2 linked regions of the Catenuloplanes niger genome follow. The main gene of each other region encodes a partner of the protein of the gene in region 2 in a complex. Links are inferred from orthologs where the notes say so. Each region holds a gene or a part of one and is shown on either strand. Other genes may lie near its edges. The genes, in order: uvrB and pcrA.

Region 1 (3,264 bases), 1.5 Mb from region 2 along the record:
CTCCCGGCGCCGATGTTCGGGGCGACAAGGAGATTACAGGCAGCAACGTTGCGGTAGCCATCCGCAATTAGACAGTCCAATTCGCATGTTTAGCGATATGGACATCCCGGCGGGGCACTTCGCGGACTCGTGCGATCACCACCGTGGGCGACACGCACCCCGCGCCCGACCTGCGGTGTTACGCATCGACGAACTCCGCGGGCGGGCCACCCGGGTGCGTCACGGAGCGACTTCGAGGACGGCCGGCACGCGCACGGAAAGTTGTTGATCCACATAGTGCGCGCGAAACGGCGAATCGGCGTTAATGACCGTAAACCTAACCACTGTCCCCCCACGGGGTGACCTGCACAAACAAAGTGTCCATCAAGGAACCTGCATTGTCATCTGCGCCTGCAGTCCCTCCTGCACGTGCAGGAACAAACCGCACAAAATGATCGGCGCCACTGCGCTGAGTGACGCCGATCCCCTACTCTCGGTTATTTCACGCCGGCGGCGTCCATGCCGCGCAGCTCCTTCTTCAGCTCGTTGATCTCGTCGCGGATCCGCGCCGCGAGCTCGAACTGCAATTCGCGCGCGGCACCGAGCATCTGCTCGTTCAGGTTCTGGATCAGCTCGGCGAGCTCGGCCCGGGCCATGCCGGCGCGGGCCGGCGTGCTCGTGCCCTTGCCGCCCTTCGACCGCGTCTCCGGGACCGGGGCCTTGCCGCGCGACATCTGCCGCCCGGCGCCGCCGACGATCGCCTCGGTGTCCTCCGCCTCGCGGTAGATGTCGTCCAGGATGTCGTGGATCTTCTTGCGCAGCGGCTGCGGCGAGAGCCCGTGCTCGGTGTTGTACGCCACCTGCTTCGCCCGGCGCCGGTCCGTCTCGTCGATCGCCAGGCGCATCGACGGGGTGATCTTGTCCGCGTACATGTGGACCTGGCCGGAGACGTTACGCGCGGCACGGCCGATCGTCTGGATCAGCGAGGTGCCGCTGCGCAGGAAGCCCTCCTTGTCCGCGTCGAGGATCGCGACCAGCGACACCTCCGGCAGGTCGAGGCCCTCACGCAGCAGGTTGATGCCGACCAGCACGTCGTAGTCGCCCTTGCGCAGCTCGCTGAGCAGCTCGACCCGGCGCAGCGTGTCGACCTCGGAGTGCAGGTAGCGCACCCGGATGCCGTGCTCCAGCAGATAGTCCGTGAGGTCCTCGGCCATCTTCTTGGTCAGCGTGGTGACCAGGACCCGCTCGTCCCGCTCGGTGCGCAGCTTGATCTCGTGCATCAGGTCGTCGATCTGGCCCTTGGTCGGCTTGATCACGACCTCCGGGTCGACCAGGCCGGTCGGGCGGATGACCTGCTCGACGAACTCGCCGCCGGTCTGGTCCAGCTCCCAGTTGCCGGGAGTGGCGGAGAGGAACACCATCTGGCCGACCCGCTCCAGGAACTCGTCGAAGCGCAGCGGCCGGTTGTCGGCCGCGGACGGCAGCCGGAAACCGTGGTCGATCAGCATGCGCTTGCGGGACGCGTCACCCTCGAACATGCCGCCGATCTGCGGGATCGTCTGGTGCGACTCGTCGATGACGGTGAGGAAGTCGTCCGGGAAGTAGTCGAGCAGGCAGTGCGGCGGGCTGCCGGGCAGCCGGCCGTCGATGTGCATCGAGTAGTTCTCGATGCCGTTGCAGAAACCGACCTGCTTCATCATCTCCAGGTCGTACGTGGTGCGCATGCGCAGTCGCTGCGCCTCGAGCAGCTTGTTCTGCCGCTCCAGCTCGTCGAGCCGCTCGGCCAGCTCCACCTCGATGTCGCCGATCGCGCGCTCCATCCGCTCCTGGCCGGTCGCGTAGTGACTGGCCGGGAAGATCAGTGCGGACGGCACCTCGCGCACCACGTCACCGGTCAGCGGATGCAGATAGGAGATCTTCTCCACCTCGTCGCCGAACAGCTCGATCCGCAGCGCCAGCTCCTCGTACGCCGGGATGATCTCCAGCGTGTCGCCGCGCACCCGGAACGTGCCGCGCTGGAACGCCATGTCGTTCCGCGTGTACTGGATCTCGACGAGGCGGCGCAGGAGCTTGTCGCGGTCGATCTCCTCACCGACCGACACCCGCGCGGCACGCTCGAGGTACTCCTGCGGGGTGCCCAGGCCGTAGATCGCCGAGACGGTCGCCACCACGATCACGTCGCGGCGGGTGAGCAGCGACATGGTGGCGGAGTGCCGCAGCCGCTCCACCTCCTCGTTGACCGAAGAGTCCTTCTCGATGTAGGTGTCGGTCTGCGGGATGTACGCCTCGGGCTGGTAGTAGTCGTAGTACGACACGAAGTATTCGACCGCGTTGTTCGGCAGCAGCTCGCGGAACTCCTTGGCGAGCTGCGCGCAGAGCGTCTTGTTGTGCGCGAGCACCAGCGTGGGCCGTTGCAGACGCTCCACCAGCCACGCCGTGGTGGCGCTCTTGCCGGTGCCGGTCGCGCCGAGCAGCACGCTGTGGCGCTCGCCGTCCCGCACGCGGCGCTCCAGCGCGTCGATCGCCGCCGGCTGGTCGCCGGAGGGCTTGAAGTCGCTGATGACCTGGAACCGGTTGTCGATCCGGGGAATGTCGAGCGCCATGTCCCCCACGGTACGCCCGGGGTCCGACAAGTTTCCCGGTCACAGCGAGTGCTTGATCGCCTTCGATATTACGATTGTGTGGCCGGGTCAGCACCCGTACCGTTGGCGGGTAGGCCGCTCGCGGCGGCCGTCCGGCACCGACGCGGCCCCCACACCGGCCGCTCGACCGGCGCACGACGGTCGCAGCCCCGGGCTCATCACCCGGCGAGCGCGCCCCGTGCGGTGGCGCCAACGGCGCAGACCGGTCGCCGCGAGCGCGCCCAGAGGGTGCGTCGCTCGTTTCAACCTCCGTGACTTCCAGCAAACGGCGTGCGATCGCGCTCGCGTCCCTGATCGGCCTGCTCGGCAGCGCCGCGGCCGGGCTCCTCGGCGGCCTCGCCTCGTGCGCGCCCACCGGCGACGGCCCGGCCGCGCGGCCGCTGTCCGCGGCGGAGGCGGACCGGCTGGCCGGCATGCGGGTGCGCAACCACACGGACGGTGCGGCCGGGGTGACCGCCACGATCGGCGGCGACCAGCTGCGCGCGGAGGGCTGGGTCGACTGGCGACGGCAGCTGGCCTACCTGCGCGTCACCCGGCCGGGGACCGCGTCCGCGCTGGTGCAGGGCGTTCCGGGGCTGGTCGCCACGATGACCGAGCCGGGCAGCACGAGCACGGACGGTGGCGCGGGCGCGGGCCGGGCCTC
Region 2 (3,383 bases):
CTGGCCGCGGCCAGCGGCACCCGGGTCCGCACGGCCGGCGCCGGCACCGTGGTCACGGCCGGCGCGAACTACGGCGGCTACGGCCTGTCCGTGCTCGTCGACCACGGCAACGGTTTCTACACGCACTATGCGCACCTGTCCCGGGTCGCGGTCTCGCCCGGTGACCGGGTCACGCCCGGCCAGACCATCGGCGCGGAGGGCTCCACCGGCAACTCCACCGGGCCGCACCTGCACTTCGAGGTGCACGACGGCATGTGGAACCAGGTCGACCCGGCCGCCTGGATGGCGGACCGCGGCGTCGACCTGGGCTGCTGACCTACATCTTCTCGATCGGCGCGTGGCGCAGCACCAGCCACACCTTCTGGTCACCGAAGTCGATCTGCGCGCGTGCCCCGGCACCCTGGCCCTCGACCACCAGGACCCGGCCCAGCCCGTACCGCTGGTGGTTGACCCGGTCGCCGGGCGACACGGACGGCGCCTGGGTGCGCAGGTCACTGGCGGTGGCGAGCTTGCTGGCGTCGATGCCGAGCCCCTGCGCGATCTTCTGCGCCTTGCTCGTACCCCCGACGAAACTGGAATTGCGCGAAGCGCCGCGGCCGCCGACCCCACCGGCCGAGCCGGACCACGTCGTGTACGACCCCTCGGTGCGCTCCCACCGGACCAGCTCGGACGGCAGCTCGTCGGTGAACCGCGACGCCGGGTTGTACTGCGGGGCGCCCCAGGCGGACCGGGTGACCGCGCGCGACAGGTAGAGCCGCTGCCGTGCCCGGGTGATCCCGACGTACGCCAGGCGCCGCTCCTCCTCCAGCTCCTTGGTGTCGGACATGGCCCGCATGTGCGGGAACACGCCCTCCTCCATGCCGGTGAGGAACACGACCGGGAACTCCAGGCCCTTCGCCGTGTGCAGCGTCATCAGCGTGACCACGCCCTGGTGGTCGGCGTCCGGCTCGTCCGGGATCTGGTCCGCGTCCGCGACCAGCGCCACCTGCTCCAGGAACCCGGCGACGGACGACTCCGGCCCGTCCGCGGCCTCGGTGCGCTCCGTGTACTCCCGGGCGACGCTGACCAGCTCCTGCAGGTTCTCCACCCGGCCCGCGTCCTGCGGGTCGATGCTCTCCTCCAGACCGGTCAGGTAGCCGGAGCGGGTGATCAGCGCCTCCAGCACCTCCTCCGGCGGGGCGGTCCGGGCCAGCTCGCGCACGTCGTCGAGCATCGCCACGAACTCGTTGATGCCGTTGACCGCGCGGGTCGAGATGCCCGGCGCCTCCGCGGCCCGGCGCAACGCGGCGCCGAACGAGATGCGCTCCCGGTTCGCCAGCGCCTCGACGCACGCCTCGGCGCGCTCACCGATGCCGCGCTTCGGCGTGTTCAGGATGCGGCGGATGCTGACGGTGTCGTCGTCGTTGACCACGGCACGCAGGTAGGCCAGCGCGTCCCGGACCTCCTTGCGCTCGTAGAAGCGCACCCCGCCGACCACCTTGTACGGCAGGCCGACGCGGATGAACACCTCCTCGAACACCCGGGACTGCGCGTTCGTCCGGTAGAAGACGGCCACGTCACCCGGCTTGGCCAGCCCGTTGTCGCCGAGCCGGTCGATCTCCCGGGCCACCCAGTCCGCCTCGGCGTGCTCGGTGTCCGCCACGTACCCGACGATCCGCTCGCCCTCGCCCTGGTCGCTCCAGAGCCGCTTCGGCTTGCGGGACGTGTTGCGGTCGATCACCGCGTTCGCCGCGTTCAGGATGGTCTGGGTGGAGCGGTAGTTCTGCTCCAGCAGGATCGTGCGCGCGTCCGGGTAGTCGCGCTCGAACTCCAGGATGTTCCGGATCGTCGCGCCGCGGAACGCGTAGATCGACTGGTCCGCGTCGCCGACCACGCACAGCTCGGCCGGCGGCAGGCCGGCCTCGGGCACACCGTTGCCGACCAGCTCACGGATCAACGTGTACTGCGCGTGGTTGGTGTCCTGGTACTCGTCGACCAGCACGTGCCGGAACCGGCGCCGGTACGACTCCGCGACCAGCGGATGCGACTGGAACAGGTGCACGGTCGCCATGATCAGGTCATCGAAGTCCAGCGCGTGCGCCTCCCGCAGACGGCGCTGGTAGAGCTGGTACGCCTCGGCGACGGCCCGCTCGTTCGGCCCGGACGCCTTCGCCGCGAACTCCTCCGGGTCGGTCAGCTCGTTCTTCAGGTTCGACACCTGGGTGGCCAGACCGCGCGGCGGGTAGCGCTTCGGGTCGAGGTCCAGCTCGCGCGCGACCAGCGTCATCAGCCGGCGCGAATCGTCCGCGTCGTAGATCGAGAACGTCGACTTCAGCCCGGCATGCTCGTGCTCCGCGCGCAGGATGCGCACGCACGCAGAGTGGAACGTGGAGACCCACATCATCCGGGCGCGGTTGCCGACCAGCGCGGCGACCCGCTCCTTCATCTCACCGGCGGCCTTGTTCGTGAACGTGATCGCCATGATCTCGCCGGGATGCACGTCGCGCGCGGCCAGCAGATAGGCGATGCGGTTCGTCAGCACCCGGGTCTTGCCCGACCCGGCACCGGCCACGATCAGCAGCGGCCCACCGGCGTGCGTCACCGCGTCACGCTGGGGACCGTTGAGCCCGGCGAGCAGCGCCTCCGTGTCGCGGCGAGGCGACGCGGGGCGGGTCGGCGGCGTGGGCTGGACCGGGGGGACATCAAACAGCGATTGCATCGCGGGCAAGTCTAGGCCCCCCGTACGACAGGCAACCTCGCCGATGCCAAGACGACACCCGAGCACTCTGGCGGGGGACCCACGGATGGATAAGCATGCGTGCATGGATCGATCTCGCAAGCGCCTCTGGCCGGTGCTGCGGGCGCTGGCAACGCCGGCCGCCGCGCTGGCCATAGCCATAGCTCTCGTGCCCGGCAGCGTCTCCGCCCCGCCGTCAGCCGACACCCTCACCCCGGTCAACGTGTCGTTCCAGCACGGCGACCGGACCGTCAAGGGCAACTTCCTCAGCTACAACGACTTCCACGGCGCCATCGACCCGCCGACCGGCAGCGGCGGCCTGGTCACCGGCGTGCCGGCCGGCGGCGTCGAATACCTCGCCACCTGGCTTAAGAAGCTGCGCGCCGAGGCCCGGGCGGAGGGTCGCGGCCGCAGCATCACGGTCGGCGCGGGCGACCTGATCGGCGCGTCACCGCTGGTCAGTGCCGCGTTCCACGACGAGCCGACGATCGAGCTGATGGACCAGGTCGGGCTGGAGATCAGCTCGGTCGGCAACCACGAGTTCGACGAGGGCGTCAGCGAGCTGATCCGCCTCAACCGCGGCGGCTGCCACCCGGTCGACGGCTGCCAGGACGGCGACGGGTTCGCCGGCGCACGCTTCACCTACCTCGCCGCGAACACCGTCTAC

What was found.
Region 1: the proteins of pcrA (region 2) and uvrB are in contact, whole or in part, in a crystal structure (PDB 7EGT), measured with the Thermus thermophilus proteins. The link is inferred for Catenuloplanes niger from one-to-one orthologs. Residues at the interface, in WP_096412145.1 of Thermus thermophilus: His654, Arg656, Phe657, Gln666, Asp668, Glu669, Lys680, Arg681, Leu682, Ser683, Lys685, Tyr686, Ala687; in WP_096411307.1 of Thermus thermophilus: Glu23, Leu25, Arg26, Asp27, Gly28, Glu29, Arg30, Phe31, Arg55, Glu326, Asp327, Phe328, Glu379, Ser382, Gln383, His398, Gly400, Arg401.

Annotation. Positions count from the first base shown.
Region 1 is NZ_JAVDYC010000001.1:1,968,072-1,971,335, forward strand. What follows is about bases 30-2,980. They hold uvrB (excinuclease ABC subunit UvrB), read right to left. Parts: upstream 2,583-2,980; coding sequence 477-2,582; downstream 30-476. Other genes in these bases: J2S44_RS08535 (hypothetical protein), read left to right, coding at 2,873-2,980. Outside these bases: more of J2S44_RS08535, read left to right, coding at 2,981-3,264. UniProt on the Escherichia coli protein: The UvrABC repair system catalyzes the recognition and processing of DNA lesions. A damage recognition complex composed of 2 UvrA and 2 UvrB subunits scans DNA for abnormalities.
Region 2 is NZ_JAVDYC010000001.1:3,473,354-3,476,736, forward strand. What follows is about bases 8-3,077. They hold pcrA (DNA helicase PcrA), read right to left. Parts: upstream 2,699-3,077; coding sequence 317-2,698; downstream 8-316. Other genes in these bases: J2S44_RS15090 (M23 family metallopeptidase), read left to right, coding at 8-315; J2S44_RS15100 (bifunctional metallophosphatase/5'-nucleotidase), read left to right, coding at 2,802-3,077. In the rest of the region: more of J2S44_RS15090, read left to right, coding at 1-7; more of J2S44_RS15100, read left to right, coding at 3,078-3,383. UniProt on the Escherichia coli protein: A helicase with DNA-dependent ATPase activity. Unwinds DNA duplexes with 3'-5' polarity. Translocates on single-stranded DNA with 3'-5' polarity. Initiates unwinding more efficiently from a nicked substrate than double-stranded DNA.